3 regions of the Paenibacillus sp. JCM 18996 genome follow, and region 3 is predicted to be linked to each of the others. Evidence: riboswitches for the same ligand, from Rfam matches in the RefSeq annotation. Region 3 holds a riboswitch; each other region holds the start of a gene.
The links. Region 3 has a riboswitch for thiamine pyrophosphate ahead of ACZ5N7_RS06820 (thiamine phosphate synthase). Riboswitches for the same ligand answer to the same signal wherever they lie in the genome.
Positions count from the first base shown of each region.

Region 1 (9,900 bases), 1.4 Mb from region 3:
GCTGGCTGTGTAGCCGGACGATTTGGCCGTACCGATCTTCCCCGCCATAGAGGCGATGTTGACGATATTCCCCGCTCCCGCCTGCACCATATGAGGAAGCACGGCTTTGGTACAGCGCACTACACCCATGTAGTTGACGTCCATCATCTCTTCAAAATCGCTGAGCGGCGCTTCCAGCGCAGACTTGAATATACCGAAGCCGGCATTATTGACCAAGACGTCGATGCGCCCGTACTTTTCCATAATCTCATTCACCGTGCGTTCGACATCTTGGGAGGAGGTAACGTCCATAACATACGTATCCAGCGTTCCGGGAAACCTGGAAGCGGCCTCCAGCAGCTTGGCCGAAGAACGGCCCGTGAGTACCGGCACCGCTCCTTTGTCCGCGAACTTGCCGCCTAATAGTGCCCCCAGCCCGCTGGTTGCGCCTGTAATGACAACGATCCTGCCATGTAAGTCTCTCATCGGGCCGCTCCTCCGTCTGCGTTCATCTCAGGCAATCAATACCTGGATATCCAACTCTCCTATGCCTTCCATAATTAACGGAATTGTCAAAGCCTTGACTGAACCCAGCGCTTCTCCGGAAGCATGGACAACTTTGGGAGGCGTAATGTCCACCCGGACGCCCTGGTTGTACAGCATCGTACTGGCGTTGCCGCTGATCATGTTGCCGAGCTCGGAAATCGCGCTCTGGGTAATCTCGTTCATTTCGGTGAGGATATATCCGCCCATCATGGCCGATACCACCTTGAGTGCCACTTCTTCCTGCAGCATGAACACGATGTCCCCCTCCATTTGCCCCGTCATACCTATATAAATCCGTATGTATCCGCCCACCGGCACGATCTCTTTGATGCCGAGCTCACCTGTGGAAGGACGAACATTGGCAACCTGCTCAATGACTATTCTTGCCGACTCCAGAAAAGGATGAATCAATTCTGCCTTCATAGCGACTGCGACGCCTCCGTTACCGATACTCATCCGAATAAAATTTTGTCATGGAATGTCGATCCATGTTAGAAAAGATTGGTAGTAATGCACTAATTATATCGGATTCGCAAGGACAAGTATAGGCAAAAATCGTCCGTTCTTATAGGAACTTAGATTCAATTTTTGCAGCCGGTGCCTATAACTCCGGAAAAACGGCTTTTCCCCGGATCGAGCAAGGTGGTCATTCGCACAGCGGCAGGCCGCTTTTACATCCTTATGCCCGCAGTGTTCCCAGAGCTGTACCGTTTTAGCCCTCTGTGAAAGAACCACACTGAAAATACGCAAAAACAGCAAAGCGTTGCCGCCGCATGGAGAAGAAATCCTGTATCCAGCCGCCCTAGCAAACCAACAGGCACGTACGAGATTATACCGGCGGGGACGACTGTGAAGAGGATGAGCTTGCCCCAGCCCTTGAAAATAGATGTGGGATACAGGCTGAACGTAACCATCGAGCCAGTGAACTGCTGGCCGATCCCCTCGGCATTGCCGATATAAAAAGCAAGCGATTGAACGATTAGAATTGTGGTCAGGAACAGCAGCATGATCAGGATCAGCGAAAGGATGTACTTTCCCCACCCCGCGAGTGTCGGCTCCCCGAATACGGCATAAACGGCCAAGCCGAACAGAATATCGCCCAAATTCGCCACGGCCATACGGCTGATAAGCACATTGAGCAGAACAGGCTTCGGTTGGGCTAAATATACGTCCAGAGTTCCCGTAGACACAATATTGGCCAGCCGCATAGTATTGCCGAAGAAGGACGCCACGAGGCCGAAGCCTGCTGAACCGGTAGCCCACAGCATCAGCATTTCGTGCATTCCCCAACCGCCGACGCTGTTGAATTTCTGAAAAAACAGTCCCCAGAACAGCAGCCAAACCATATCATTAAGAAACATCATGCCTGCCGTCAGCAGAAAGCTGACCCGGAATTCCATGGCTCCCGCCAAATTCAGCTTCCAGCACGTCCAGACAAACTTAAGAGTGTTAACCGCCGTTGACATTGAGTTTCCGCACTCCTCTCCTGTACATGTAAGCCAGCAGCGCTCCGCACAACGAGATCCACAGCCACTGGATACCGAGCGCCGACAAGAGACTGCAAGGATCGAAACGGACGGCCGTTTTGGCCGAAGCATACACAATAGACTGAAAGGGAAGCCACGAGCACACCGTTCTCATCGCATCCGGCATCATTTCCGGAGGAAGCATCATCCCTCCTATGATGAACACGATTTTTTGGTAGACAAATTCAATGCCTCTCGTCTCCTCTACCCAGAAAGCGCACAAAGCCACTATCATATTTAAAATATAATACAGCGTCAATGACCCGAAAGCGGTAACGAGAAAACTGGGCCATCCCCAGCCGAGCGCGGGCCAGCCGAACAAGACGACTCCCAGACAGCAGCCCACGCTGAAGGTAATGGCCAAGCGGAGCAACGCCTCCCCTAAATAGCTGACGTACTGGAACAATAGATAGCTTACGGGGCGGGTGAGCTGGTAGCCGATATCTCCGCTTTTCACCTCCCCTTCGATCTTCAGCGCCATCTGCGGACACGACAGTACGATCGATTCGGCGAAGATCAGGTACCACACCATTTGCTGGAAAGTAAAACCCGAGATGGCAAGAGACGACTGCCCTTCGTAAGTCACCCTCCAAAGCTGGATCAATACATAGAGAATCACCAGGATAAAAAGGGACCTGAGCAGCATCTCATACAGGTATGCCAGCTGGTTGCGGGCCGTAATTTTGCCGATGGCGAAATATTTGGCGCTTTTCATAAACAATCGGGAGCCGGGCCTTGCGGTTTGGGCGGAAGCTTGAAGACTGGGCATCAGCCGGCCTCCTTTCCTGCTTTGGTGTAGATTTGCGCTATGATATGCTCCATCGGAGGATCCTCAATCGTCACATCCGAGAGTCGGCAGGATTGGATCACCTCGGCGAGCACGGCCTCGATTGTAGTTTGGGATAAATCAACGGTTAGAGTCATGGTCTTTTCGGCCTTTTCCGCTACCTCGGCTCCGTGGAGAAGTAAAGATGAGGGCTCCTCCGTCAGCGCCAGCTTGACGGTTTTATGGGTCAAATAATACCGCTTCATCCCGCTTACCGTGTCGTCCAGAATGATCTGCCCGTGATTGATCACAATCGCCCTGTGGCACAGCTGCTCGATATCTCCGGCATCGTGGGACGTCAGGAATACAGTGGTCCCTTCCTCCCGGTTCATTTCCCGGATCAAATCGCGTATTCTCTGCTTGATCACGACGTCCAGCCCGATCGTCGGTTCATCCATGAACACGACTTGGGGCCGGTGCAGCAGGGAAGCCGCAATCTCGCAGCGCATTCTTTCGCCAAGCGAAAGCTTTCTGACCGCTGTATTCAGATAGGGGCCGAGTTCGAAGCGTTCCACCAGGTTATTCCTGCGCCTGAAAAATTCCGTCCGGTCCAGCTCGTATATGCGGCTCATCAGCTCAAAGGAATCGATCGGCGGCAGGTGGTACCACAGCTGCGATTTCTGCCCGAAAACGGAGCCTATCCTGAATGAGAGCCTGCGGCGCTCTTTCCAGGGGCAGCATCCGAGCACCTCCGCTTCTCCGAACGTGGGATGCAGGATGCCGGTGAGCATTTTCATCGTTGTCGACTTGCCCGCGCCGTTGGGCCCCAGAAAAGCAAGCATCTCTCCCTGCTCAACCGTGAAATCAATGGGATGGACCGCCATCTTCTCGCTTAACTCCGGCTTAAGCAAAGAGCTGACGCTGCCCAGAAAGCCCTCGCGCTTCTTCTTTACCGTAAAGCTTTTGCTGAGCCCGTTTACCCGTATGGCTGTCATCGTCTCTCCCCCTCACCGCTCATGCAGAGCCGTCACTCCGTCAGCATCACCTTGATGACTCTTTAAAGCAATAAAGACCTTCGGAAGCTTCGCTTAAGCAGCGGAACTTGCCGAAGGTCTTTTATCCCTACGGTGTAGCGCGGCGATCGCCCTGCGCCCGGCTTCGCTCGGTTGGAACGTCGCTGCGGCGCAGCTCAATTCCGTTTCCCTAGAAGCCCTTCCATCAATTTTGTTAGATATTAACATCCCATGTTGGTTATTGTCAATACAAATTATGGGAAGCAAATTACGAGAACGGACAAGTTACGGAAATAGCAGAGGTCTCCTTGTACGACCCTCGTTCCCTGTACGCCTCTTGTTCCTTGTGCGCCTCACCCGAAATTGTCTGATAGAGCTAATTTTGTTACGATAAGCTTAATCTTTGATTCAGAAAGGAAGAAACTAATGCCCGGCTTTATTCTCGATATGGACGGCACGCTGTACCATGGAAAACATCCGATCCCCCATGCCGCGGAATTCGTGCGGCATCTGAGGGACCGGCGTCTGCCGTTCCTGCTCATGACCAACAACTCCTCCAAAACTCCGGCACAAGTCGCCGATCATCTGCGGGAGACGGGAATTGCCGCGGGTGAAGAGGAAATCTTCACGTCCGCCCAAGCCGCCGCTCAGTATTTGAGCGAGCGCCGGAAGAATGGCCGGGTCTACGCCATCGGCGAGACCGGCTTGCTGGATGCCCTTCGCGCCGCCGGCTTCACCTTGACGGATGAGGGGCCCGACTATGTCGTGCAGGGCATCGACCGCGAGTTCAATTACGGCAAGCTGGCCGCTGCCGTAAGGGCCATTCTTGACGGCGCCCGCTTCGTCATGACCAACCCGGACCATCTGCTGCCTTCAGATGGTCTGCTGAACCCCGGCGCCGGCTCGCTGGGAGCCGCCATACAGACCGCCAGCGCGGCCGAGCCGGTAGTGATCGGAAAACCGTCGCCGATCATCATGAACTACGCGCTGGAAAAGCTGGGCGGCTTGCCCCCGCAGGACGTGTGGGTGATCGGCGATAACATCCGCACCGACATCGGGGGCGGGCAAGCCGCCGGGTGCAGGACGGCCCTTGTGCTCACGGGCCTGGCCACGGCGGACAATGTGGAACTTCACATTGCCGAGTCCGGCATTCAGCCGGATGCGGTCTGCAAAGATCTGGCTGAATTTTTGAGGCTCACGCAAATATGAGGTGCGGAACATTCGGAAATCTTTTTTTTACTTATAAATCACACTGCCCGCATCCTTGAACTCGGCCGCCTTTTGCTCCATCCCTTTTTCGATAGCCTCCTGATCTTGCAGCCCTTGCTGCTTCGCATACTCCCGGATGTCCTGAGTGATTCTCATACTGCAAAATTTCGGTCCGCACATCGAGCAGAAATGAGCCGTTTTGGCTCCTTCCGCCGGCAGCGTCTCGTCATGGTATTCGATCGCTCTTTCCGGGTCCAAAGACAGGTTAAACTGGTCTCTCCAGCGGAATTCAAACCGCGCTTTGGACAGAGCGTTGTCCCTCTCCTGGGCTCCAGGATGGCCTTTGGCAAGATCGGCCGCGTGAGCCGCGATTTTATAGGCAATAACTCCCTCACGGACATCATTCTTGTTCGGCAGGCCAAGGTGCTCTTTAGGAGTGACGTAGCACAGCATGGCGGTTCCGAACCATCCGATCATGGCCGCGCCGATCGCCGAAGTAATATGGTCGTAGCCGGGCGCGATATCCGTCGTAAGGGGTCCGAGCGTATAGAACGGCGCCTCTTGGCAAACTTCAAGCTGCCGGTCCACATTCTCTTTGATCAAATGCATGGGCACATGTCCCGGGCCCTCGATCATCACCTGCACATCATGCTTCCAGGCGATTTGGGTCAATTCACCCAATGTATCCAGCTCCGCGAATTGTGCCTCGTCGTTGGCATCCGCTATCGATCCGGGACGCAGCCCATCCCCAAGCGAAAAAGCCACATCATACGATTTCATAATTTCACAAATTTCTTCAAAATGAGTGTAAAGGAAGTTTTCCTGATGGTGGGCAAGACACCATGCCGCCATGATGGAACCGCCGCGAGAGACGATGCCCGTCACCCTCTTGGCCGTCAAAGGCACATAGCGCAGAAGAACTCCGGCATGGATCGTAAAATAATCCACTCCCTGCTCGGCTTGTTCTATCAGCGTATCGCGGTAAATTTCCCAGCTCAGCTCTTCGGCTTTGCCGCCAACCTTTTCCAATGCCTGATAAAGCGGTACGGTTCCGATAGGCACCGGGGAGTTGCGGATAATCCATTCGCGCGTTGTGTGTATATTTTTTCCCGTGGACAAGTCCATAATGGTATCCGCACCCCAACGGGCAGCCCACCGCATTTTTTCGACCTCTTCGTCAATAGAGGAAGCAACGGCGGAATTACCGATATTGGCGTTGATTTTGACCAGGAAATTCCGGCCGATGATCATAGGCTCGCTTTCCGGATGGTTGATATTTGACGGAATAATCGCACGTCCCGACGCAACCTCGCTGCGCACGAAGTCAGGGGACACATTTTCCCGAATCGCGATATATTCCATCTCCGGGGTAACGATCCCTTTTCTCGCATAGTGCATTTGCGTGACATTGGCTCCGCTTTTGGCCTGCAATGTCCGGCGGTTCGGACCGGGAAAGATTTCCACCTGATTTACCGAGGCCTCGTTCACATATCCGTTGTCCTCGGGCTTGACCGTTCTACCTGTAATTTCTTCCACATCGCCGCGTTCCAGGATCCATGCCCGACGGTTCGCAGGCAGGCCTGCGCGGATATCCGTTTGAACACCCGTATCCGTGTAAGGACCGCTGCTGTCATAGACCCTTACAGGCGGGTTGGCTTGCTCGCCGCTCGCACCGGTTGTCGAAGACAGGGCGATTTCACGCATGGGAACTTGAATGTCAGAGCGCGAACCTTGGACATAGACCTTCTTGCTGCCCGGAAAAGCCGTCGGCTCTGAGATGCTTTCATTTGATTTGATTTCGCTTGCCATTTTCATTTCCTCCTCGGTATAAATGAATTGGTACAAGCGGAGATTCCTCTGCGCACGCAGCTAAAAAAGACCGCGGGCGGAAAAGAAGCGGTCTTTGTGTACACAAAGGCTGAGGCTTTCCTCCGCTGGCGTTGCCTATTTGGTTAACGGGACAACAAAGGGGTGCCAGAGGAGCAAAAAAAACCGCCACGAATAACCGGACGGTTTGATGTCACATGCTATTCTCTACGCTGGCATTACCCAGATCAGATTTCCGGTCAATGACATAAGGTCATTATCTCAGCCTGACTTCATCAAGCACCCGGTGCGCGATATGTTGTTGTCGTTGATTAATACAATACAGTATATTTTTGGAATTGACAACCTGTTTTCGTTCAGAAAAAACAGCTGCTGCCAGCAAAGACCGGTCATTCTAATTTTCAACAATCTGGCTTCTCTCAAATATTGCGGCACCTGGACAAGAATCCATGATCACTCGGCTCCGATGTTTATGCCAGGTTTTGCACAAATGAAAAAGCACCCTTCAGGGTGCTTGGAATTGCTTGGGCGCTCTTTTTTACTGAGCATGCCACCAGGACTCCACGATTTGATGAGCTACTGCGGGATTATAACCTTTTCCCACTAAATAGGTGATTGCAGTTGCTTCTCTTAAAGCATGTTCAGTCGATATAGCATAGGCTTCTTGTAAACCGTGTCTAACCCAAGGCTCAACCACTGTTAAAGTTTCATACTTTAAATTGTGCGGAAGAGAATACGTTGGATATGAATAATAAGGATAGGCCAAAGCCTTTTCCTCCTTTCAATATCTAGAATTCTCTTCAGCATATGCCTAACTCATTTATTGTTGCGCCCAAAAAACCTTCGAGAATACGTCTCTTAAGCGGGCTTTTGCAAACCTGTAACGAAACCTCAAGGCCAATTGCTAACGATGAAAATCGCCGAACTGCTCGAAGGCCTCAATGGGTAAAAAGACTGTTTGCCCAAAATAGAGGCATCTTTACACAGAAAAGCTCGCCCAAAACCGGACGTTCAAAAAAGCTAAACTCCCTGCTTCGCGCCGACAGTCTTCCTTTCGGCAGCCTTGGCCGGCAGCTGTTCCTTGGCTTTTCCCATAAACAGGATAAACAGCAGCGCAGCCACAGCCATAACGAGAGACCATACAAACACATGGGCGATGGAGTCCGCCAAAGCCGCCGTAATTTGATCCAGGATTTCCTTCGGTATCATTTTTCTTACTTCAGGCTGCAGTAAAGCATTCGCATTAAGATTCTCGAACCGCGGATTCGGGGCGAGCTTCGACAGCTTCGATTTCAGATACGAGCTTTGGACCGTGCCGAGAATAATAATTCCTACAGCTGAGCCGATCGTCCGGAAAAAGCTGACCAACGAAGTGACGATACCCCTCTCGCGGAATTCGATTTTATGCAGGGCGGAAACCGAGATGACAGGAAAAGAAGCGCCGACGCCCAGACCCATAAGCACCATATAAAACGTGACCAGCGTACGGGAAGTGTTTACGGAGATGCCGGACAGCAGCAGGCTCGAGAGCAGGACAAGAACGGCGGAAACCAGCATAATATTGCGGTAGGAGGTTTTTCCGATAAACCGCCCGCCTAAAGTGGAGCTTACCACGACGCCAAGCATCATAGGAGTCATCACGATGCCCGCATTGGTCGCCGAGCCTTCATACACCCCTTGGATAAACAGCGGTATGTAAGAAGCCGCGGCGAGCAGCAGCACGCCGTAAAAGAAGCTCGCACCCATCGAGGAAGTGAAGAGCCGGTTTTTAAACAAGCCGAGCGGAATGATCGGCGACTCCACCTTGGTTTCGATCCACAGGAAAAGAGCCAGAAAAACGATGCTACCCGCGAAAAGAGACAGCTCGCTGACCGAACTCCATTCGAAGTTTACCCCGCCGACGGTTTTGCCGCCGAACTCCAGGGCGAACATCAGCAGCAGCACCGCCCCCATCATTGTTACCGTTCCAAACCAGTCGATCTTCTGTTTTCTTCTTTCCACACCTTCCTTGTAGGCCATGGCGATCAGGAAGAAGGAGACGACGCCCAGCGGAAGATTGATATAGAAAATCCAATTCCAGGTCCAATGGTCGGTGAAATACGCGCCTGCAATCGGTCCGAATACGCTGGAAAGGCCGAATACCGCGCCGAACAGTCCCTGCATCTTGCCGCGCTTCTCGGGCGGGAAGAGATCGAAAATAATCGCAAACGTAATCGGCATCAATGCGCCGCCGCCGATCCCCTGGATCGCGCGGTAAACTATCAGCTGCGTCATGTTGCCCGATGTGCCGCACAGCGCGGAACCGGCCATAAATACGGTAATGCCGAGCAAAAAGAACAGCTTCCTGCCGTACATATCGGACAGCCTTCCGAAGATCGGCATGGAAACGACGTTCGCGATCAGGTAGGAGGAATACACCCACACAAAATAATCGAGCCCTCCCAGCTTGGAGATAATCGTAGGCATCGCCGTCGATACGATCGTTTGGTCCAGCGCAGCCAGAAGCAAACCCATGGCCAATCCGATGACCGTTAATCTAACATTTGAAGTGGCGCTCAAACTAGTCCCCTCATTTCATATTTCAAATTAAAGTGCATTTCATTATTCTATATTTAAACTTGAACTGTACACAATATCCGCCCGTGTATTTTACAAAATTTTCATCTTGCAGCTTTCGCCTTACTGCGTCCGGCTTTGTCTGCGATATCCGGCCTCCTCCGTTATTCCCGGCTATTGCAAGGCCGTGACAGCGTATCATATAATAGTTTTATTGAAAAATAAATTTTATATGTACCATGACTTTATATAGAAATTATCTATTCTGGAGGGTCGACTTTGAACATTAGCCAATTGGAAACACTGCTGACGATATCCAAAACGATGAGCTTCCGCAAAGCGGGAGAGCTGCTCAATCTGACGCAGCCCGCAGTATCGGCCCAAATGAAGAGCCTTGAGGACGAATTCCAGACAGTGCTGATCGACCGCAACCAACCGGTTACCTTGACGGAAAGCGGCAAGCTGTTTCTGACCCACG
Region 1 covers NZ_AP043884.1:3,896,661-3,906,560, reverse strand. Annotated here, with positions in the region: gene ACZ5N7_RS19340 (SDR family NAD(P)-dependent oxidoreductase) at 1-465, opposite strand, end outside; gene ACZ5N7_RS19335 (chemotaxis protein CheX) at 493-948, opposite strand; gene ACZ5N7_RS19330 (ABC transporter permease) at 1,197-1,991, opposite strand; gene ACZ5N7_RS19325 (ABC transporter permease) at 1,975-2,820, opposite strand; gene ACZ5N7_RS19320 (ABC transporter ATP-binding protein) at 2,820-3,812, opposite strand; gene ACZ5N7_RS19315 (TIGR01457 family HAD-type hydrolase) at 4,257-5,039, shown strand; gene thiC (phosphomethylpyrimidine synthase ThiC) at 5,067-6,848, opposite strand; TPP riboswitch at 7,054-7,163, opposite strand; gene ACZ5N7_RS19305 (hypothetical protein) at 7,405-7,632, opposite strand; gene ACZ5N7_RS19300 (MDR family MFS transporter) at 7,887-9,425, opposite strand; gene ACZ5N7_RS19295 (LysR family transcriptional regulator) at 9,702-9,900, shown strand, end outside.
Region 1: another riboswitch for thiamine pyrophosphate. It lies ahead of thiC (phosphomethylpyrimidine synthase ThiC); the one in region 3 lies ahead of ACZ5N7_RS06820 (thiamine phosphate synthase).

Region 2 (9,900 bases), 1.4 Mb from region 3:
ATGGTACAGCAGCGGAAGCCAGATTCCAAACAATTCCAGGAAGAACACCAGCGGCAGCCCGTTCAAAAAGTTAACGGCCTCGGTGAAACCCTCTGGCCCTTTGCGCGCGGAGTAATTCGTCAATAAATGCTCGACCAGAAAAGCGCCTACCGGAATTACACCCAGCAAAGAGTGAAGCTTGCGGTAATAATAAGAATTTGCAGCCATCTCTTATGGATTCCCTCCTCTTGATTATAAAACGCCTGTTAAAACCATGATTCATTGTACTCCCCGTTAAGACAAGCGTCAATGCAGCTTCTGCGCCAATCTTCATAATTTCGACAAAAATGTAAGCTTTGCCAATTGTGAACAACGAGTGACATTAATATCGTACCTCTATGTAGCTTATAATGGAAGTGCTTATTTAGTATAATTACTTATAACGAATGATCATAAGGAGAATAACTGCATGGAAAATTTGAACGTATTCGCAACCGTAGTCGAGCATGAAAGCTTAAACAAAGCCTCAGCCATCTTGAATTTATCGCAGCCTGCCCTCTCGAGAAAAATAAGGAAGCTGGAAGAAGAACTGGGCGTAGAGCTGTTCGAACGCAAAGGCAAGAAGCTGATCCTCACCCGGGTCGGGGAGCTGTGCTACGAATTCGCCGTAGAGTCGCGCCGGATGCAGCGCAATTTTCTCCAATCCATCAATGAATATAAACTGGCCAAAACGAACCGGTCCTTCATCCTGGGCGCTTCGCTGACCACTCTGCAATCTACTCTTCCCGACCTTGTAACGGTTTACACATCGGAGACCCCTCATACGGACATTAAAGTGTTGACCGGCAAAACGCATGAAGTCGTCTCAATGGTAAAAGAGAAAAAGGTGGATGTCGGCCTGCTCGCCTCCACTATCGACCATCCCGGCCTGGTCTGCATGCCTTTATTTGACGACCATCTCTGCCTGGTGCTCCCGGAAGGCCACCCCCATGCGCAAAAAAAAGCGATAGAAATGAGCGATCTGCATGAGCTGTCCATGATCCTTTTCTCCAAAGGCACTTGGTACCGCGTGCTGACAGACGAGCTGTTCATGCGCACAGCCATTTTTCCCGACGTCAAAATGGAGATCGATTCGTTCGAAGCGATTATCCGTCTCGTTTCGACCTGCCAGGCAGCCACTCTGCTGCCCAAATCGTATGTCCGGCAGGATATGCTGGAAGAGAACCGTCTGGTCGTGCGCAGCATACCGGAGCTGGAATCCGCCAAGCGGACGACCTCGCTCATCTTTAACGAAACAACGGCCCTGAACGAAGCGGCGCGCCAGTTTGTGGACAAAGCAAGGCGGCATTTCAGCACCGCCAGGTAACCGTAATTGTTTAGGACGTTCTCATCTTCTTCGCCCGGTTCAGAAGCGTGAAAATCAGCCTTGGCCGCTCCAATAACCGGGTTTTCCACAGGGCCTCTTTTCCGCTTTAGCGGATATTATAGAACCTGCAGGTATTTTGGTAGATCGTGTCCCGAGCTTCTTCGAAGGGTATCCCCTTGATTTCGGCAATCTTGCGTATGACCTCGCCGATCATGCGGGGATGCGTCCTTTCGCCTTGGAAACGCCCTTCGAACGGCCAAGGCCCGTCCGTCTCAGCCATCATCAGCTCAAGCGGGTAGGCCGCAGCGAGATTCCGGATTTCCTCTTCATACCAAATATCCGGCGTGAAAGAGATGAAATAACCGCTGCGCTTCATGCGGTCGATGGTGGAGGCGCTTCCTTTGAACCAGTGAAAATGGGCTTTCGTCACCCCATGCTTCTCGAGCAGATCACACGCTGTATCCGCATCTTCATATACCGCGTGCAGCACCATTGGCGTCCGCTCAGCAGCGGCAAATTCCGCGAATCTGTCCAGCAGACCGATGTAAAACGCAAGTTCAAAGCTTCTGCCTTCGCGTTCCGCTTCCTTGCGGATGTAGTATGGCAAACCTACTTCCCCGACCGCTGTCATCTCGCGTCTGTGCTCCGACATCCAATGAAACAGTGCGTCCATCTCCGCATCTGACGGCAGCGGCTGTTCCGGATGAAAGCCGAACGCCGGCTTCACTCTGCCCGGATGCTGACGATGCAGTGTGAGATTGTCTCGGCAGGAAGCGAGGTCCATGGAAACCGCAATAAGCTGCTCAATCCCGATATCAGGCAGCTCCTGCAGTATGTGCGCTTGTTCTTCAGGCGCATACTTATCCAAATGAATGTGAGAATCGATTCCGGTCATTGTTTCCCTCTCCTCGAACGTTCCTGCTCCTTCTTCATAAGCCCGTAAATTTCTTCCTTCAAGCGGATGAAATCCACACTATGTACGACTCCTTCTTCTCTTGGCCGCGAAAAAGGAACGTTTATCTCCTTCAGCACTACCGTCGGCTTGCCTGATAACAGGTAGATCCTGTCCGACAAAAACAGCGCTTCATCGATGCTATGGGTAACGAACAGGACTGAGCGCTGATTCGCCTCCCACATCCGCAGCAGCCAGTCCTGCATCTCCTGCCGCGTCAGCGCGTCCAGCGAGCCGAATGGCTCGTCGAGGCACATCAGCTCCTGCGGGCTGAGCAGCGCCCTGAGGAACGACGCCCGCTGCTGCATCCCGCCGGACAGTACAGAAGGGTATGCTCGCTCGTACCCCTCCAGACCGACCTTCGGCAGCCACTCCCTTGCTTTCCTGAGGGCTTCGGCTTTAGGCACTCCCGCTACTTCCTGCGCCATAATGACATTGCCCTCTATCGTTCGCCACGGAAGCAAAGCGTGATTTTGCGGCATGTAGCTGATGTAGCCTTTTGCCCCGGTGATTTCCTTCCCGCCGAGAAACACGTGCCCCGAGGTAGGCCGCTCCAGCCCCCCGATAATATGAAAAAGCGTACTTTTCCCGCTGCCCGACGGGCCGATCAGGGTGACGAACTCCCCTTTTCCCACCGTGAGCGAAATCTCTTCAAGCACAGGCGCCGGCTCTCCTTGGCCGGGGAAGGTTTTGGAAATTCCGGTTAGCTTAAGTTGATCCTTGGCCTCCATGGCGTCCTCCTGTCTATTTGCCCGGCTTCCAGCGGATTACACGGCCTTCCACCCAGGCGATCAAGCCGAATAAGCCCAAGCTGAGCAGCACGATGATGAAAATCGCCACAAACATGCGGTCCGTCCGGAACGAGGCTTTCTGCAGCAGCATGTATACTCCGATCCCTTTGTCCGATCCAAGCCACTCGGCGATGACGGCGCCCATGACGCTGTAAGCCGCTGCGATTTTCAGCCCGGAGAAGACAGAAGGAAGGGCGCCAGGCAGCTCCAGCTTGAAAAAAATCTGCTTTTTCGTGGCCCCAATCATTTTCATATAATTCATCATGGCCGAATCGGTCTGCGTGAGCCCTCCCAAGGCCGCGACCGCAACAGGGAAAAAGCACACCAATGTAATGACGATCAGCTTGGGAAGCAGTCCAAACCCGAACCAGATCATGAGCAGCGGAGCGAGTGTAATGGTGGGAATATTTTGCGAAAGGATGAGCAGCGGGTAAAAACCCCTTTTGACAAGAGGAAACAAGTGCAGCACAAAGGAGAGCAGCAGCCCGACGGAGGAACCGACTGCAAATCCAAGCAGAGTAAGTCGAATCGTGGACAACGTATGTGTCCAAATTCTCGGGAAGCCGGCAGCCCCTTCCTGCACGATCAGGGAAGGTGCAGGAAGCAGCCAGTCCGGAATGTCGAACAGCACCGCGCACGCCTGCCATATCGCCAAAAACAGGATGACCACCACAAGGGGCGGCCAGCCTGCTTTTAACGGGCGATATTTGCTGCTCATGGCCTGTACTTCTCCGTCTGCTTATCCATCGAGGCGCCGGAAGGGTTGTACAGAATTTTGATCTGGGAAATGACGCTCGGGCTGCCGATCTCTAACATCGCGGCATTCATACGTTTTACGATGTCCAGCAGCTCGTCCAGATCCCCTTCCATCGTAGTGTCCAGCGGGTTGACCTGGTGCTTTACCCCCGACTGCTGAATGACCTCAATAGCCCGGTCCACATAAGGGATGACGTCTTCATTGTTTACGGTTTTCGGTATAATTTGAATGCTGAGCAGCGCGTTGGCCATTTGATAACCACTCCTTATCTCGCTTATTTGGATTCCGGAAGGAACTGATTCGTAAATGCTGCGTCCGCGTCAAGCTTCTTTTCCAGCAGTTTATGGTCCTGCATCCAGGCCGCGTAATTTTCCCACACAGACTTCTTCTGCTCGCCCCAGCGGGGAGCGTCGTCCTGATATTTCGGGCTGAGCCACTTCTGGCTGGCGACGACGAGATTTTTATCGAGGTCCGGATTCGCCTTCAGCAGAATGCCTGCCGCCTCTTCAGGCTTCTGGATCGCATATTGATAGCCTTTGGCAGTTGCCGCCATAAAAGCCTTCACCGTGTCCGGCTTCTCCTTGATCATCTTCTCGTTTGTTACGATCACCGGAGTGTAGTAATCCAGCTTCGGATCGTATTTATTCAGATAGATCATATTAATCGGTTCCTTGCGCAGCTCCGCCTGTATGCCCGTCCAACCGTAATATATCCAGGAGAAGTCAATGTCTTTTTTAATCGCAGTGAAGAAGTCGGCTTCCCCCACATTGACGATTTTCACTTTGGACACATCGGCTTTTTCACCGGACATTAACGATTGCAGCATCGCTTCCTCTACGGGAGAACCAAAGCCTCCATAGGTTTTTCCTTCAAAATCTTTGGGAGCTTTAATGTTCTTGGCTGCCGGAGACGCAAAGCCGGACGTATTATGCTGAATCACGGCAGCGATGGACACAAGCGGCACCCCTTGCAGCCGCGCTTGCGTAACCCCTTCCTGATAGCTGACTCCAAAAGGAGCCTCCCCTGAAGCCACCATCGCGTCGGCGCCGCCCGAGCCAGGCTGGATTATTTCTATATCCAATCCTTCCTTCTCATAAAAGCCTTGGTCCTTGGCGACATACAGCCCGGTGTGATTCGTATTGGGAGTCCAATCGAGCACTACTTTCATATGGGTCAACGGTTTCGAGCCCGTTTGCGGAGCCGCTGCGTTCGAACCCGGTTCAGCCTTCTTGGCTCCAGCCCCGCATCCTGTAAGGCCCGCCACCAGCAGCCCGCTCATCAACCATTTCATTGCTTTTCTCTGTCTGATTTTCATTCCCCATCCTCCTATAGTCCGGACAAATTAAAAAGCGCCCCTGATCAAGGAGCGCATAGATGCACATGAATAGCACTAATTCCTACGCTGGCATTATCCAGATCAGGTTAAAGGGTCAGTATCTTGAGGGATACAATCTCAGCCGGCCAATTCCAGCTCCCCTGGCGTTATTTAATTTGGCTTAGTTTAACATGGACTTATTATAAGCCTAAGCATTGGAAATGTCCACTAGCGGTCTGGGCAATCAGTCTGGGCAGCCGCATTTTCTTTTTTAGCGCAAAACAGGGCTGTCCTCAAGCAGATTTGTCCGCTCTTCGGATAACCCTGTTTACGATAATTCCCTACTCATTTAAAGCATTGGCATCAACTGTTAAGTGTCTACCCTTGTTTAACGATAATTGTAACATTTGACTGAAGCCCCGAATGATCCCTCAATATCCCGGAAACGGTGAGTGTCTCGCTTCCAAGCTGCTCTCTCAGCTTACCGACCGATATTCCGTTGTTTTGAGGATCAAATCGATCACCTAGAAACTCCCGCACAGTCATGTGCGCCATTCCATTTTGGAACGGGACCGTTCTGGTAAGACCGTTTGACGTAACCGACAGCTGATAAGAGTCGTCTGATGCATTAATTGTGAATCCTGTCACCATTTCTGTGTCTGGCCACGATTTGAGGACTATAAATGAGATTCGATTGCTGCTCTCAATAGAAGCGAATTCATTTCTGCTATTGATTTCTGCTGCAGTGGATTTAATAATAGGTGCCACTGTATCAGTAGTGATGAGGATCGTTAAAGTCACCGTGGATTGATTGCCGGACGTATCGGTCAAGGTTCCGGCTATGGTCAAATTCTTGCCGCCCATTGCGCGTTTGAGCGTACCTACTGTGATACCGTCCTGTTGGGGATCCAACTTGCCAAGCAAATCTTTTACAGCGAGATTCACGCTGCCGTCGTTAAAATACACGGATCTGCTTACCCCACCGGCAGTGAATGTAAGCTGTTTGGCTTCTTTGGACGATTTCATTTTAAAGTCGGTGATTCTTGATGAATCCGATATTGTCGACGGAATCTCGAGCGTCACGAAATTGCCTGTTTGAATCATTGCCGTAATATCATTACCTGCAATCACGGCGGATGCATTAATCAACACCGGTGCCGGGGCATTCGAATCTTTGACCAGCCTCAGCAGTACAATGGACTTACGGTTGGGATTACCGGAAATGTCCCTTAATTCACCGCTTACTTCCAAGCTTTGTTTGCCAAGTAAATCTCTTAAGGTTCCAACGGCAACCCCATTGCCTTGCGGATCAATGGAAGGACCGAGCAATTCGCTCACGGTTGCGTTGGCCTGGCCGTTGCGGAACGTAATTGTTCTTGTGATGCCGTTCATAACCGTTACAATTAATTTGTCCGCATTGCTGCTGGCGTTAATTGTAAAGCCTGTTACCATATCCGAACTGTTCAAGCCACTAGACAGGGTAAATGTGATTTGATTTCCAGCGACATTCGCTTGCACATCATTTCCGCCAATCTTCGCGGCTGCCGAGATAACCATCGGTGCGGCCGCGCCGTCCCCGCTTCCTTGCTCCAGCTGTGCAATCGTATTCTCTGCGGAAACCAGTACATTTAAGTTGGTGATATCCGCATCTTTCGCACCCAACGCTTGCGCATCTCTCACTTTAGCACGGGCTGCGATAACTGCCGGTTTGTCCGTGAGCGTTATTATGCCGGGCAGCGACCTGATCGCTTGAATAGCCGATTGCACCGCTTCGTTTTTCATTTCTGTCAGCCTGCTCTCCGATTGGACCAATTTCGATAACTCGTTGACGTTGAAAGTCGCCCCAAGGCTTAGGGCTCCGTTCACCAATTCACGCGCCCGGCCCACTGCCGCTTTATCACTGGCAGTTATCGTCGCAGGCAGTGCGTTAATGGCATTGATAGCAGCCGTTTTGGCTCGGTCTTTTAAGGCAGTGTCGCTGCCTGTCAATACTACACTGACCACCGTAGTGGACTGAACAGTAGTAACGGTTCCGTTAGAAATAAGACTGGCAGTTGTAATATTGACAAGTCTAATTGTGGCAATCGTCGTGTTCTGCGCAACGTTGATAGTAGACCCTTCCGTGGCCACGATAATGGTAGTGGCAGAAAACAAGCCGACAAATTTCACTTGTTGATTCTCGGCCCCCGCTGTAGTCACCACTTGATTCACAGTGCCGCTGGAGTTGATGGTTACAGCAGCAGCGACCTGGATTTGCGAAACCGACGTATTCTGTCCCACCACGTTTAATGTAGATCCTGCAGCCGCCAGTGATACGACAGTCGTCAAGAACGAGCCTTGCAGATTCACCTGGCTGTTCACTGCCGCCGAAGTGACGGAAAGCTGGCTGACAATACCGTTGGACACAATGGTGGTGCTGGCAGCCACATTTAACTGCGACACGTTGGAGCCTTGGGCAATGACTACTGTAGAGCTCGCGGCCGCCACAGATATACTTCCGGTAAAGTTACCCTGCAAATCCACCTGCCGGCTGTTCGCTTCAGAAGTTACCTGCACATTTCCGAAGGATCCGGCTTCAGAGTTCAGAATAACCTGCGATTGAATAACAGTAGTAGCAATCACAGTCGTTTGCGAAGTGACGATCCTCACGGCATTATTTTGTTGTATCGTATTGACTGTTAATGTGGTGATCGTAATATTGGTCAAAAAGTGTATGGAGTTTGCGGCACCGGAAAGAACTTTGACCTCGTCCGCTTTAATATTTTGCAAGGACAAATCGCCAGCGGCACCCGGGTCCACTATTAAAGTACCATGAATAACTGCTGTTCCGTTCTGAGGACCGAATAATTTGGCATTTTTGCAGACTGTGATATTCCCCGTGTACTCGCCTGCGTCGATAGAGCATTTGCCCGACGGACGCGAGGACGAATCGGAATCAGACACAACACCGCCTCCGCCGGAGATAACAGGCGGTTTCAGTAATTCTTCGATTTTCTTCGCTGCTTCGTCCAGCTTCGATAAATTTGTAAAATCTTTATCCAGTGCGCCCAGCTTTCGAGCGGCGTCTACCTTCGCACGAGCCGCTTCAACGGCGGCCTTGTCTTCTTTTGCCAGAGAAGATACGATGGGCAGCGCAGCGATGGCTTCATTCGCCGCCTTCACCGCTTGCTCCAATGTCAGGGCCGGCTCCGGAATCAAGGACGCGGCCTTGTCAGCATACGTCTTTTGATTAAATTTGAACTCATATGCCAATCGCGCCAAAGCCTGTCTTTCGGCGAAGCTCCGCGGCATAAAGCTCACCGCTCCTTTACCGTTATCGACACCCTGCAGGAAGCCGATTTTAAAAGCCAGGGAAACATAAGGTTTAGCCCATTCGGAGATCTCGGCAAAATCCGCTAAAGTTGTGTCGGCCGGCAGCATCTTCGCCGTCTCTTCCAATTTCAGAGCGCGTATGAAGAATACCGCTAATTGCTCTCTTGTAACGCGGCTCTCCGGTGAGAATGTGGTGGGCGACGTACCGTCTGTAATGCCTGTTTTGAGCAGTGCTCCGACAAATCCCTTATACCAGGCATCTGCGGGAACATCCGAGAATTGAACGGAGGCGGCCGCGTCTTCTTTCAGCCCCAAAGAAAGAACCAAAACCTTCGCGAGCTGAGACCGGGTCATGGCCTCTCTCGGTTTAAAGCTTCCGTCCTGGAAGCCGGCTAATATCCCGGTGTTCACTAACGCCTGTATTTCCCGCTTGGCATAAGATCCGTCCAGATCGTTGAATGGATCGGTGCCGCCGGCGCCGGCATATGCCTTTGAATCGGCCGCAGCCGCAAAGTTCAAGTTCCCTGCCGCAAATAAAGAAAAGAGCATCGTAAAGATCATCACAAGGGCAAATTTGCTGCGGTGAGTTTTGTTATGAAAAATGGAATACAAGGAAACATTCCTCCCTATTTAAAGTAAAACTAATGGTTAACGATATTCTGCTTATGGATTAAAAACCAAGGTAATACTCTTATTGCTTCCGTTGCGGAGCTTAATGGATGCTGCGGGGGTCACCGGCATTCCCCCGGCTAATGCTCTCAGCGTTCCCACCGAGACGCCGTCGCCCCGTTTATCCAAGCTCCCCATAAGCTGGCTTACTGTGACGCTTGCGGTACCGTCCTGAAATGAAACAGTCTTCGTCAATCCCAGCATCGTTACCGAAATGCTCTCGACATCTCCGGAGGTTTGTACGGAAAAACCGGAGAAGCGGTCCGTATCCTTTAATGTTTTAGGGAGATTAAAGGATATGGTATTGTTTGCGCCAATCTGGGCCGGAATATTTTGACCGCCGATGCTCGCGTATGCCGATTGAATGATGTTGGTATTGACGGTTGGCGGCTGCGCCGTTTCCAGCTGGGATATCTTCTGTTCGCACGCGGTGAGCAGGTACAGATTGGTGATATCGGCATCTACGGCACCCTTGGCTTTGGCCGCCTCTACTTTCTGCCGGGCCGCCTTTACCGCCTGCTTGTCCGCCAGCGTTAGCTGCTCTGCGGAGGCAAGCGCTTTGATGGCGTCGACAGCGGTTTGTATCTCACCGGGCGGCAGCGCTCCCGGTGCGGTTATGCCGGAGTCCTGGCTTTTGCCCGGACCGGGCGTCGGTGCAGCGGGTGCCCAGCCGGATGACGACGATCCTTGCGAGCCTTCACTGCCTGAAACCGGTGAACTGGATCCCGTGCCGGCTGACGCTCCTGACGAAACTTGAGC
Region 2 covers NZ_AP043884.1:3,878,270-3,888,169, reverse strand. Annotated here, with positions in the region: gene ACZ5N7_RS19245 (succinate dehydrogenase cytochrome b558 subunit) at 1-207, opposite strand, end outside; gene ACZ5N7_RS19240 (LysR family transcriptional regulator) at 449-1,345, shown strand; gene ACZ5N7_RS19235 (TatD family hydrolase) at 1,452-2,240, opposite strand; gene ACZ5N7_RS19230 (ABC transporter ATP-binding protein) at 2,237-3,028, opposite strand; gene ACZ5N7_RS19225 (ABC transporter permease) at 3,042-3,806, opposite strand; gene ACZ5N7_RS19220 (thiamine-binding protein) at 3,803-4,096, opposite strand; gene ACZ5N7_RS19215 (ABC transporter substrate-binding protein) at 4,120-5,160, opposite strand; TPP riboswitch at 5,223-5,333, opposite strand; gene ACZ5N7_RS19210 (S-layer homology domain-containing protein) at 5,539-9,084, opposite strand; gene ACZ5N7_RS19205 (S-layer homology domain-containing protein) at 9,136-9,900, opposite strand, start outside.
Region 2: another riboswitch for thiamine pyrophosphate. It lies ahead of ACZ5N7_RS19215 (ABC transporter substrate-binding protein); the one in region 3 lies ahead of ACZ5N7_RS06820 (thiamine phosphate synthase).

Region 3 (9,900 bases):
TGGGACCATCTCGTGAGAGATGCGATCATGAAGAACGTCCGCAAGCTGAATATTTATGGCTATGAGTTCAAAGGGTATCTGGGCATCATCAACTCCATCCAGAACTATTACAAGCACAGTATGGAGCTGCTCAATCCCAAAATATGGCGCGGGCTGTTTCTTCAATTCAACCCTATTTTTACCAAAATCAAGGACGAACCGCCTGCCAAATACATGGACAACGCCACGGTGAAGAATGCCCTGATTGCCAACGGATGCGTCATTGAAGGCAAAGTGGAGAACAGCATCCTGTTCCGCGGCGTCAAAATCAGCAAAGGCGCTTATGTCAAGAACAGCATCATCCTGCAAAACTGTGAAATCGAAGAAAACGTGATCGTGGAGAACAGCATTCTGGACAAAGATGTGTTCATTTCCAGAGGACGTGTGCTAACTGGAGATTCCAAAGCGCCGTTTATCGCCGCGAAAACGAAAGTGATATAATTCGATGTCATTACTCAGAAAAACAATAGTGGAGGAGTAAAGGCGTCCGCTGCATGAAAGCGCTTGATATGCCGGTACCTGCTGCGGCCCCTTTTCAGCCTGCCGCTTATAAAGGAGTGGAAAGAATGAAAGTTTTGTTTGCTGCTTCCGAAGCCGTTCCCTTTGCCAAGACGGGGGGACTGGCCGACGTCATCGGCTCGCTGCCCAAGGAGCTCAAAAAACAAGGTGTGGATGTGCGGGTCATTATGCCCAAATACGGCGATATTCCCTTGCATTTTCAGGAGCGTATGGAGCAGGTCTGCAATTTCTACACCAATATCGGATGGAGAAGGCAGTATGTAGGTATCCAGAAGCTGGAGCATGAGGGAGTCACGTTTTATTATGTCGATAATGAGTTTTATTTCAAAAGAGGCGGGTTGTACGGTTACGGGGACGATGCGGAGCGATATATCCTGTTCTCAAGGGGCGTGATCGAAGCTCTCCCTTACCTCAAATTCATCCCGGACGTGGTTCATTGTCACGATTGGCAGGCGGGATTGATTCCGGTGCTGTTTAAGGCGCATTACTGGAACCTGCCGGATTTTGCCAATATGAAATTTATGATCACCATCCACAATATGAAGTACCAGGGCATCTTTGGGAAAGACCAGTTCAGGGAACTGGCCGGGCTGGGAGAAGAACATCTCCACGGATACGCGCTTGAGCTTCATGGGGGGGCGAGCTTTTTGAAAGGCGGTCTGCTGTACTCCGATGTGATTACGACGGTCAGTCCCACCTATGCGGAAGAGATCCAGACGCCTTATTTCGGGGAAAATCTGGACAGCCTGCTGAGGAGCCAATCCGACCGTTTGCACGGCATTGTCAACGGCATCGATTACGAGGAGTTCGATCCGATGAAGGATCCGCGGCTTTTTATCAATTACCGGGATTCCCTGGTGAAAAAGAAGATGAACAAAGTGCTGCTGCAAGAGCAGTTCGGGCTCCCGGCGGGCAGGGACATCCCGATGATCGCCCTCGTAACCAGGCTGGTGGAGCAGAAAGGGCTCGATTTGATTGCCGGTGTGCTGGAGGAGCTCATGCAGGCGGATGCCCAATGGGTGATTCTCGGGACGGGTGAGCATAGATATGAGGAGATGTTCAGGTACGCGGCCTGGCGGTATCCGGACAAGGTTTCAACTCATATCACGTTCGATGAGGAACTGGCCAGAAGAATGTACGCCGCTTCGGACTTGTTCCTGATGCCCTCCCAATTCGAGCCGTGCGGTATCGGCCAGCTGGTCGCGCTTCGCTACCGCTCCGTGCCGATCGTGCGGGAAACCGGCGGACTGAAGGATACGGTACAGCCGTACAATGAATTTACGAAGGAAGGCAACGGCTTCAGCTTCACCAATTTTAACGCGCACGACATGCTCCATACCGTGCGCCGGGCATTGGAGTTTTACCATGATGCGGATGCCTGGTCCGCCATTCACGGCAACATCAGGAAGTGCGATTTCTCCTGGAGTAAATCGGCTCAGAAGTACATTGAACTGTACGAGAGGATTACCGTTCCCGAAGAAAGGATTGCGCTGGATGAGCCGGAAAACGAGGCGGATGGCGTCCTGGAAGATATGCCGGAAAACGAGCCGGGCAGCGTCACGGAAAATATGCCGGAAAACGAGACGGACAACGTCACGGAACATACGCCGGATAACGAGCCGCAAGAGAATGCTTCTGAAAAGAAGGCCTCTGAAGAAAGCGTGCCATTCCTTCCATAACGCCAAAGATGTATGCACATACCTGCGAAGGTTGAACTGCGGGTGCATATCTTGCACAGCCGGCCTGCGGGCCGGCTTTGTTTCTTTTTACAGCGCGTCAGTAAAAAAGGTTCTCAACGCTGCAACTTCGTGCTATAATTTACGATCATATGAATGCTAAGTATCACTAGGGGTGCCATACGGCTGAGACGGAACATCTCCGGACCCTCTGAACCTGATCTGGTTTATGCCAGCGTAGGGAAGTGGTGAGCGTACCGTTTCAAGGTTTGAGTATACCAAGCCGGGACGACCACTTTTCATCGGAAAAGTGGTCTTTTTTGTGAGTTTCGGGCTCACGCAAAAACAGCGATTCCACACCTAAGCCCTGCGCGTATCCGGGATTATTTTGTTCAAGGAGGTGCTTATGAGGCCAAAAGAACTGCACATCGTTTCTACAGGCAAGCAGTCCATGGCTGAAGTGGCCGCAATTGCCGCGCAGATTTATCCTTGGGTAACTTTTTTCCATCTGCGCGAGAAACACAGGACGGCCCGCGAGCTGTGCGAAGGCATTAAACAATTACTCATGGCGGGTGTCGACCCGAGAAGAATTATTGTCAACGACCGGGCCGATGTCGCGGCCGCCATGTATGTGTACGGCGTTCATCTGGCGTATCACAGCCTGGATGTTGCGCAGGCGAAGGCAGTATTTCCGGGCCTGGCTGCAGGCAAATCCGTTCATTCCGCAGATGAGGCGGTACTGGCCGAAGAGGAGGGCGCGGATTACCTGATATTCGGCCATGTGTTTCCGACAGCGTCAAAACCGGGCATGGCAGCGAGAGGCGTTGAAGCGCTCCGTGAAGTGATTGCGAAAGTGAAGGTGCCGGTTATCGCCATCGGCGGACTGACTCCGTTAAATGCCGCAGAAGTGCTGGACGCCGGTGCGGCGGGCATTGCCGTGATGAGCGGTATCCTCGAAGCGGTTGATCCTGTGGACACGGCGCAGGCGTACTATCAAATTTTACACAACGGGAGTTAATGAATATGGCAGAACACTACGATGTGGCAGTTGTCGGCGGAGGTGCGATTGGTGGGTCGGTCGCATTCCATCTGGCGAAAAAGGGGTTCAAGGTTCTACTGCTGGAAAAGGGCCGCACAGGCTCCGGCGCTTCAAGCGCGGCGGGTGGAATGCTGGGAGCGCAGTCCGAAATGCATGAGAAAGGGCCGTTCTTCGACCTGGCCCGGCTCAGCAGAGCCAAATTTCCTCTTATCGCGGAAGAGCTGAAGGAGCTGACCGGCATCGACATCGGCCTGGTGCAAAAAGGGCTGCTGAAGGTTGCCGCAACCTCCGAGCAGGCGGAAGAGTGCCGAGGCATGATCGCTTTTCAGGTCGAGGCAGGGGAGCGGGCGGAATGGCTGACTCCCGAGCAGGCGCGGGAAGTGGAGCCCGCTTTGACGCAGCAGATCTGCGGAGCCGTGTACATCCCAGGCGACGGCCAGGTGTTGGCCCCTGAGCTGTCGGAGGCTTATGTGAAAGCAGCCGCAGCGCTGGGAGCCGCGGTAAAGGAGTACACCGAGGTGAAATCGTTGATTATCGACGGGGATCGGGTGAACGGCTTAATCACGGAAGAAGGCACGGTGTTGTGCGAACGGGTCGTAGTGGCAGGCGCGGTCGGAAGTAAAGGACTGCTCACGCAAGCCGGGCTTTCACTGGATCTTTATCCGGTCAAAGGAGAATGCTTTTCGGCCGTCACACAGAAGCCTCTATTGGAAACGACGATATTTTCAAAGGGATGCTACCTGGTCCCCAAACGCGGCGGCCGAATCCTTGTAGGCGCTACGATGGTTGCAGGTTCCTATGATTTGACAGTCAGTGTGGGAGGACTGATGGGCTTAATGGAAAAAGCGGTGCGTCTCGTGCCTTCGATCGCCGCGGCCAGATTGGAAAAGTCATGGGCGGGACTCAGGCCGCAGACACGGGACGGGCTGCCTTATCTGGGGGAGGTACCGGGCTGCATAGGGTTGTTTGCGGCGGCAGGACACTACCGGAACGGGATTCTGCTAAGCCCGATTACAGGGGAGCTTGTAGCGGACCTGATCTCGGGCAAGCGGACGGCCGGCATGGATCTGGACGCTTTTCGCCCCGACCGGCACAGCGCTTCTCTTACGGCAGGAGGAATATAAAAAATGAAAGTACTTACGATCAACGGAACCGAGCTTGAGGTCCCGCAAGCGGTCACGACGGTAAGGGAGCTTTTGACCCATCTGGAGCTGGACCGCAAAGTCGTCATCGTGGAATTGAACCGGAATATTCTTGAAAAATCGGCGCACGCCGAAGCCCTGCTTTCCAATGGAGACCGGGTCGAAATCGTACATTTTGTGGGAGGCGGATAAACATGTTAACTATCGGACCTTATCAGTTTAAATCAAGACTTTTGCTTGGGACAGGAAAATTTCCGGATTTCGAAGTCCAGCGGGTGGCGGTCAACGTGTCGGAGGCCCAGATCCTCACTTTTGCCGTTCGCCGGATGAATATTTTCGAGCCCGGCCAGCCGAATTTCCTGGAAATGCTGGATCTCGCCCGGTTCAAGCTGCTGCCTAATACGGCAGGTGCCCGGAACGCTGAGGAAGCGGTGCGGATCGCAAGGCTGGCCAAAGCTTCCGGTTTGTGCGACATGATTAAGGTGGAAGTGATCGGGGACATGAAGACACTGCTGCCGGATCCCGTGGAGACGCTGAAGGCCACCGAATTGCTGCTGGAGGAAGGCTTTATCGTGCTGCCTTACACCTCGGACGATGTGCTGCTGGCCAGACGGCTGCAGGAGTTGGGAGCGCACGCCATAATGCCGGGAGCTTCCCCGATCGGTTCGGGCCAGGGGATCGTCAACCCGCTCAATATCAGCCTTATTGTAGAACAGGCGACGGTTCCCGTTATCGTGGATGCCGGTATAGGCACTCCTTCCGACGCCGCCATTGCTATGGAGCTCGGGGCTGACGGAGTTCTGCTTAACACGGCGGTATCCGGAGCCAAGGATCCGATCAAGATGGCGCTTGCCATGAAGCTCGCCATTGAAGCCGGCCGTTTTGGCTTCGAGGCGGGCCGGATCCCGAAAAAACGCTACGCCTCAGCGAGCAGCCCGATGGAAGGAATGAGCCTATCATGACCGGCCGTTCGGAGGAAACGGGCCATTCCATGGATATGGCAGTACCGAAAGTGTTGACTATTGCCGGATCGGACAGCGGGGGAGGCGCGGGCATCCAGGCCGATCTGAAAACGTTCCAGGAGCTGGGAGCTTTCGGCATGTCGGTGATCACTGCGGTCACGGCTCAAAACACACTGGGGGTGCAGGGGGTTTACCCGCTTCCTGTGGAAGCGGTAGTCCGTCAGATGGATTCCATCGGCGAGGATCTGGAGCCTCAGGCGGTGAAGACCGGCATGCTGTTCAGCGGTGAAATCATCGAAGCTGTGGCAGGCAAGATCTGCAGCTACGGCTGGCGCGGGCTGGTGGTCGATCCGGTGATGACCGCAAAAGGGGGTGCGGCGCTGCTGCGGGACGACGCTGTAGAGGCTGTATGCAGACACCTGCTGCCGCTCGCCAAGGTAGTTACGCCGAATATTCCGGAAGCGGAAGCTCTCGCGAATATGAGCATCCATTCAATGAAAGACCGTGTGGAAGCGGCAAAGAGAATCCATGCATTGGGACCTGAGTACGTACTGATAAAAGGCGGGCACGCAGACGAGCAGGCTGTTGCGGAGGATCTGCTTTATGACGGTGCAGCTTCCTATACGTTCACTGGCGAGAGAGTAAAGACCAAAGATACTCACGGCACCGGCTGCACCTTTGCCGCAGCGATTGCCGCCGAGCTCGCGAAAGGGGCTTCTGTCCGGCAGGCAGCGGGTACAGCGAAGCATTTTATTCAAGCGGCTATCGCTCATCCACTGGGAATCGGCGGAGGACACGGGCCTGCCAATCATTGGGCCTACAGGAAATACTCCCGGGGCAACATAGCGACGAACAACTAAAGTTTGGAACGGGGGAGCGGAAGTGGCGGAAGCGTTAAGGGAACGGCTGAAGCTTTATTTGGTCATGGGAACGGTGAACTGCCTCACGGATCCTCTACGCACGTTGGAGGAAGCGATCGAGGGTGGCATCACCGCCTTTCAATTTCGGGAAAAGGGTCCCGAAGCTTTGCAGGGCCAGGAAGCATACATTTTGGGTAAACAGCTGCAAAAGCTGTGTAAATCCCGCGATGTGCTGTTTATCGTCAATGACGATGCAGAACTTGCGCTGAGGTTAAATGCCGACGGGGTACATATTGGCCAGGAAGATCAGGCATTAGCTGAAGTGCGCACGAAAATGCGGGATAAAATCGTAGGCGTCTCGGCTCACGACGTGGAGGAAGCCAATCTCGCGCTGCAGAGCGGGGCGGATTATTTGGGGGTAGGCCCCATGTATCCGACGGCAACGAAATCAGACATCCGCGAGGTGAAGGGGCCATCCATAATTAAAGAGATACGCAGAAACGGCATTTCCCTGCCTTTGGTTGGAATCGGCGGTATCTCCCAAGGCAAAATAAAGGCAGTGATAGAAGCAGGAGCAGACGGGGCTGCCGTCATTTCAGCCATCACACAGGCCGGCTCTCCACGCAATGCTGCGCAAATGATGCTGCGCGAAGTAAGCGCCAGTCTGTACTGGAAGGAACTTTTTCCACGAATCAACCCCTGAATGCGCCGTTTCTTTTTTAGTCAATAATCCATATCTTTATAATTAGCAAATGTTAATTTTAAGGAAGGAGGACAGCCGTAATGCATGGGATTTCCATTGTTACCAGCACGCAAAGGGCGCATTTCAAGAAAAACCTGTTTAAAAATTACAAAAGGCAGAGATGGAAAAAAAAGGAACTCATCATAGTCCTAAACAAAGATAGCATTAACAGCAAAAACTATCGAAAAATGGCTAAAAAATATAAACACATATCCATATACCGGGTGCCGGAGAAAAAGACGCTGGGAAAATGTTTAAATGTTGGGGTCAGCAAAGCCAGATACAATATTGTGGCCAAATTTGACGACGACGATTATTATGCACCCCATTATTTAAAGGACTGTATGCGTGCATTAAAAAGAAGCCGTGCGGATATCGTCGGCAAACGCGCGCATTTTATTTGGCTTAAGCAATCCAAAGCACTCCTTCTCCGTAATACGGGAGCCGAAAATAAGTTTGTCTCTATTCTGCCCGGGGCCACTTTAGTGTTCAAAAAGAAAGTATTTAACAAAGTCCGTTTCTCCAACATGACGGTAGGGGAAGACGATAAGTTTTGCAGGGACAGCAGGGCCAAGGGGTTTAAAATCTTTTCCGGCAGCAAATACCATTTCGTCGCCGTCCGCAGGAAAAATTCATCCGGCCATACCTGGATCATAAGCGACAAAAATTTGTTGCAAAGCGGCAATGTAAGGCGCATTCCCCGCGTAAAGAAATACAAAAAATATGTATCAAGAAAGCGGGCTAAGTGACGCGCACCGCAACGGGAAGCGGAACGAATACGTTAAAGCAGCGGCGCCGTAAGGTCGCTTTTTTTTTGCTCGCAGATAGTCCCTTTCACAAGAAAAACCAAGCGGAAATCCAGCCTGGAAACAAAAAAGCTGCCTGTGGGGCAGCCTTCACAATTTCAAAGGTTTACAAACGATTTTTTCTTCCAGCCACTAAATTGTAGACAAGGGAGATCAAAGCGGCGACAAGGAGGATATGAATCAATCCACCTGCGATGTGAAAAGAAAGACCTAGAACCCAAAATAACAGCAATACAACAAAAATTGTCCAGAGCATGTCAGCACTTCCTTTCTAATAAATATTTTTGGTGTATACAAATTCTAACCACATTTGCGTAAATCTAAACATTCTTTGAACCTTGACTGCCTTCCCGGACCGTGAAAAACGAAATGATAGGGTCGAGATTTTGATTGTACTTCATTTTTTGCGTGCTCAGCGGAGCGAATAAAGCCCCTGACTTTTTGACGCGTTCAATCACATTTAATACTGTAAAATCGGTCGGTCTGAAGCCTTTGCCTACTTCTTCCCAAGTGACCGGAGTGGAAACGGTTGGCATCATGCGCGCGCGCACGGAGTAAGGGACTGCCATCGTTCGGCCCCGCCAAAGCTGCAAATAATCGAAATATAATTTTGAGCGCCGTTTGTCCACCACCCGTTCCAAGGTGATTTGATCCGGCATTTTTTGTGACATGTAATCCGCAATAAATTTATTTATTTTCCTGGTTTCTGCAAACGTATATTTCGGTTCGATCGGAATGTATATTTGCAGCCCCGTTGCGCCGGATGTTTTGGGAACTGAAAACAGCCCGAGGGAATCGAGGACTTCTTTTAGTGCCAACGCTGTTTCGCTTACAAGCGCAAAACTCCGGTCATCCGGAGGATCCAAATCGAAAACCAATTCGGTTGGATAATCTTTGCGGTCATAACGGTCAAAGGGAACATGCAGCTCTAATGCATCCAAATTCGCGACCCATACAAGTGAGGCGGTGTTATTGAGTAAAATCCTTTCTTTTCCGTTGTATACAACGCGCGGCAACCATTCCGGGGCAGTTCCGTGAACGGAGCGCTGTTCAATTCTTTTGCCGCCTGGCCCTGTCGGGTAACGCCAAATCATAAGCATTCGATCGATTGTATAAGGCAAAAAATAAGGGGCGGCCTCCACTAGATATTTTATGTAGTCCAGCTTGGTTATCCCGAATTCTGGCCACAGCAGCTTGGCTGGACTCGTAATAGTGATTTCTTTGCCATTCGCCGTGGCAGTAAAGTCAGACATAGGGCACCTCGAAAACATTTGGTATAATTAGTTTCCACCAAGCAGGGGAAAGCTATGTGATTCATGCGATACTTGCTTAATGCTTTTGAAGAAGCCTTTGCCCATGAGCAATCGGTGACACGTCGTATTTATGATATATCCGATGCCTCTTGGAACGAGAGGGAACACGCTACCATCAATTTTTTAAAATGGTTTATAGATGAACAGGTGGAAGAAGAAGCCACTTTCGACAGCATCGTACCAAGATTAAAGAGGATAGACAACGACAGTAATGCGTTCTTCATCCTGGATGCGGAATTGGCTAAGCGTACATATACTCCCCCGCCATTTCCAACCTATTTACCCAGCGCCTTCATAATATCGTCAATGGTTTTTTCACTGGCGGCCAAACCGCTGTTTGTCCAGCTGCCGGAATCCTTTATTTCATAAACATGATTCTGTTTTACGGCCGGCAAGGCCTTCCACACTGGGCTGTCAAAGGCTTCTTTCCCACTTCCTACACCATCCTTCTTTACCAGGAAAAGATGGTCCGCGTCTAGCTCCGAAAGCTTTTCAAGAGAAATCGGCTCCCATTTGGCTGAAGGCGCAGCGAGATTTTGAACAAGTTTCGGTCGGGTCACGCCCAAATCCCCATACATTACTTTTCCGCTAAAGCGTGTTTCCTCGAAGAGGTAAAATTGTTTTTCAACCATCCATACGATAGCCGCCGATTTCTCGCCGATAACCTGATGGATTTTCGCTTTGGCCTCTTTGGCTTTATAGTCATAGTCATTTAGAGCTTTCTTCGCCGCATCGGATTTGTTGAGTAATTCACCGATTTTTAGCAGCTGCTGACGCCAATCTTTGCCTAATTCATCACCCA
Region 3 covers NZ_AP043884.1:1,380,043-1,389,942, reverse strand. Annotated here, with positions in the region: gene glgD (glucose-1-phosphate adenylyltransferase subunit GlgD) at 1-480, shown strand, start outside; gene glgA (glycogen synthase GlgA) at 606-2,237, shown strand; TPP riboswitch at 2,396-2,495, shown strand; gene ACZ5N7_RS06820 (thiamine phosphate synthase) at 2,641-3,252, shown strand; gene thiO (glycine oxidase ThiO) at 3,258-4,397, shown strand; gene thiS (sulfur carrier protein ThiS) at 4,401-4,607, shown strand; gene ACZ5N7_RS06805 (thiazole synthase) at 4,610-5,377, shown strand; gene thiD (bifunctional hydroxymethylpyrimidine kinase/phosphomethylpyrimidine kinase) at 5,413-6,237, shown strand; gene thiE (thiamine phosphate synthase) at 6,260-6,940, shown strand; gene ACZ5N7_RS06790 (glycosyltransferase family 2 protein) at 7,021-7,728, shown strand; gene ACZ5N7_RS06785 (lmo0937 family membrane protein) at 7,892-8,041, opposite strand; gene ligD (non-homologous end-joining DNA ligase) at 8,106-9,038, opposite strand; partial or broken gene ACZ5N7_RS06775 (ferritin) at 9,111-9,362, shown strand; gene ACZ5N7_RS06770 (iron-hydroxamate ABC transporter substrate-binding protein) at 9,374-9,900, opposite strand, start outside.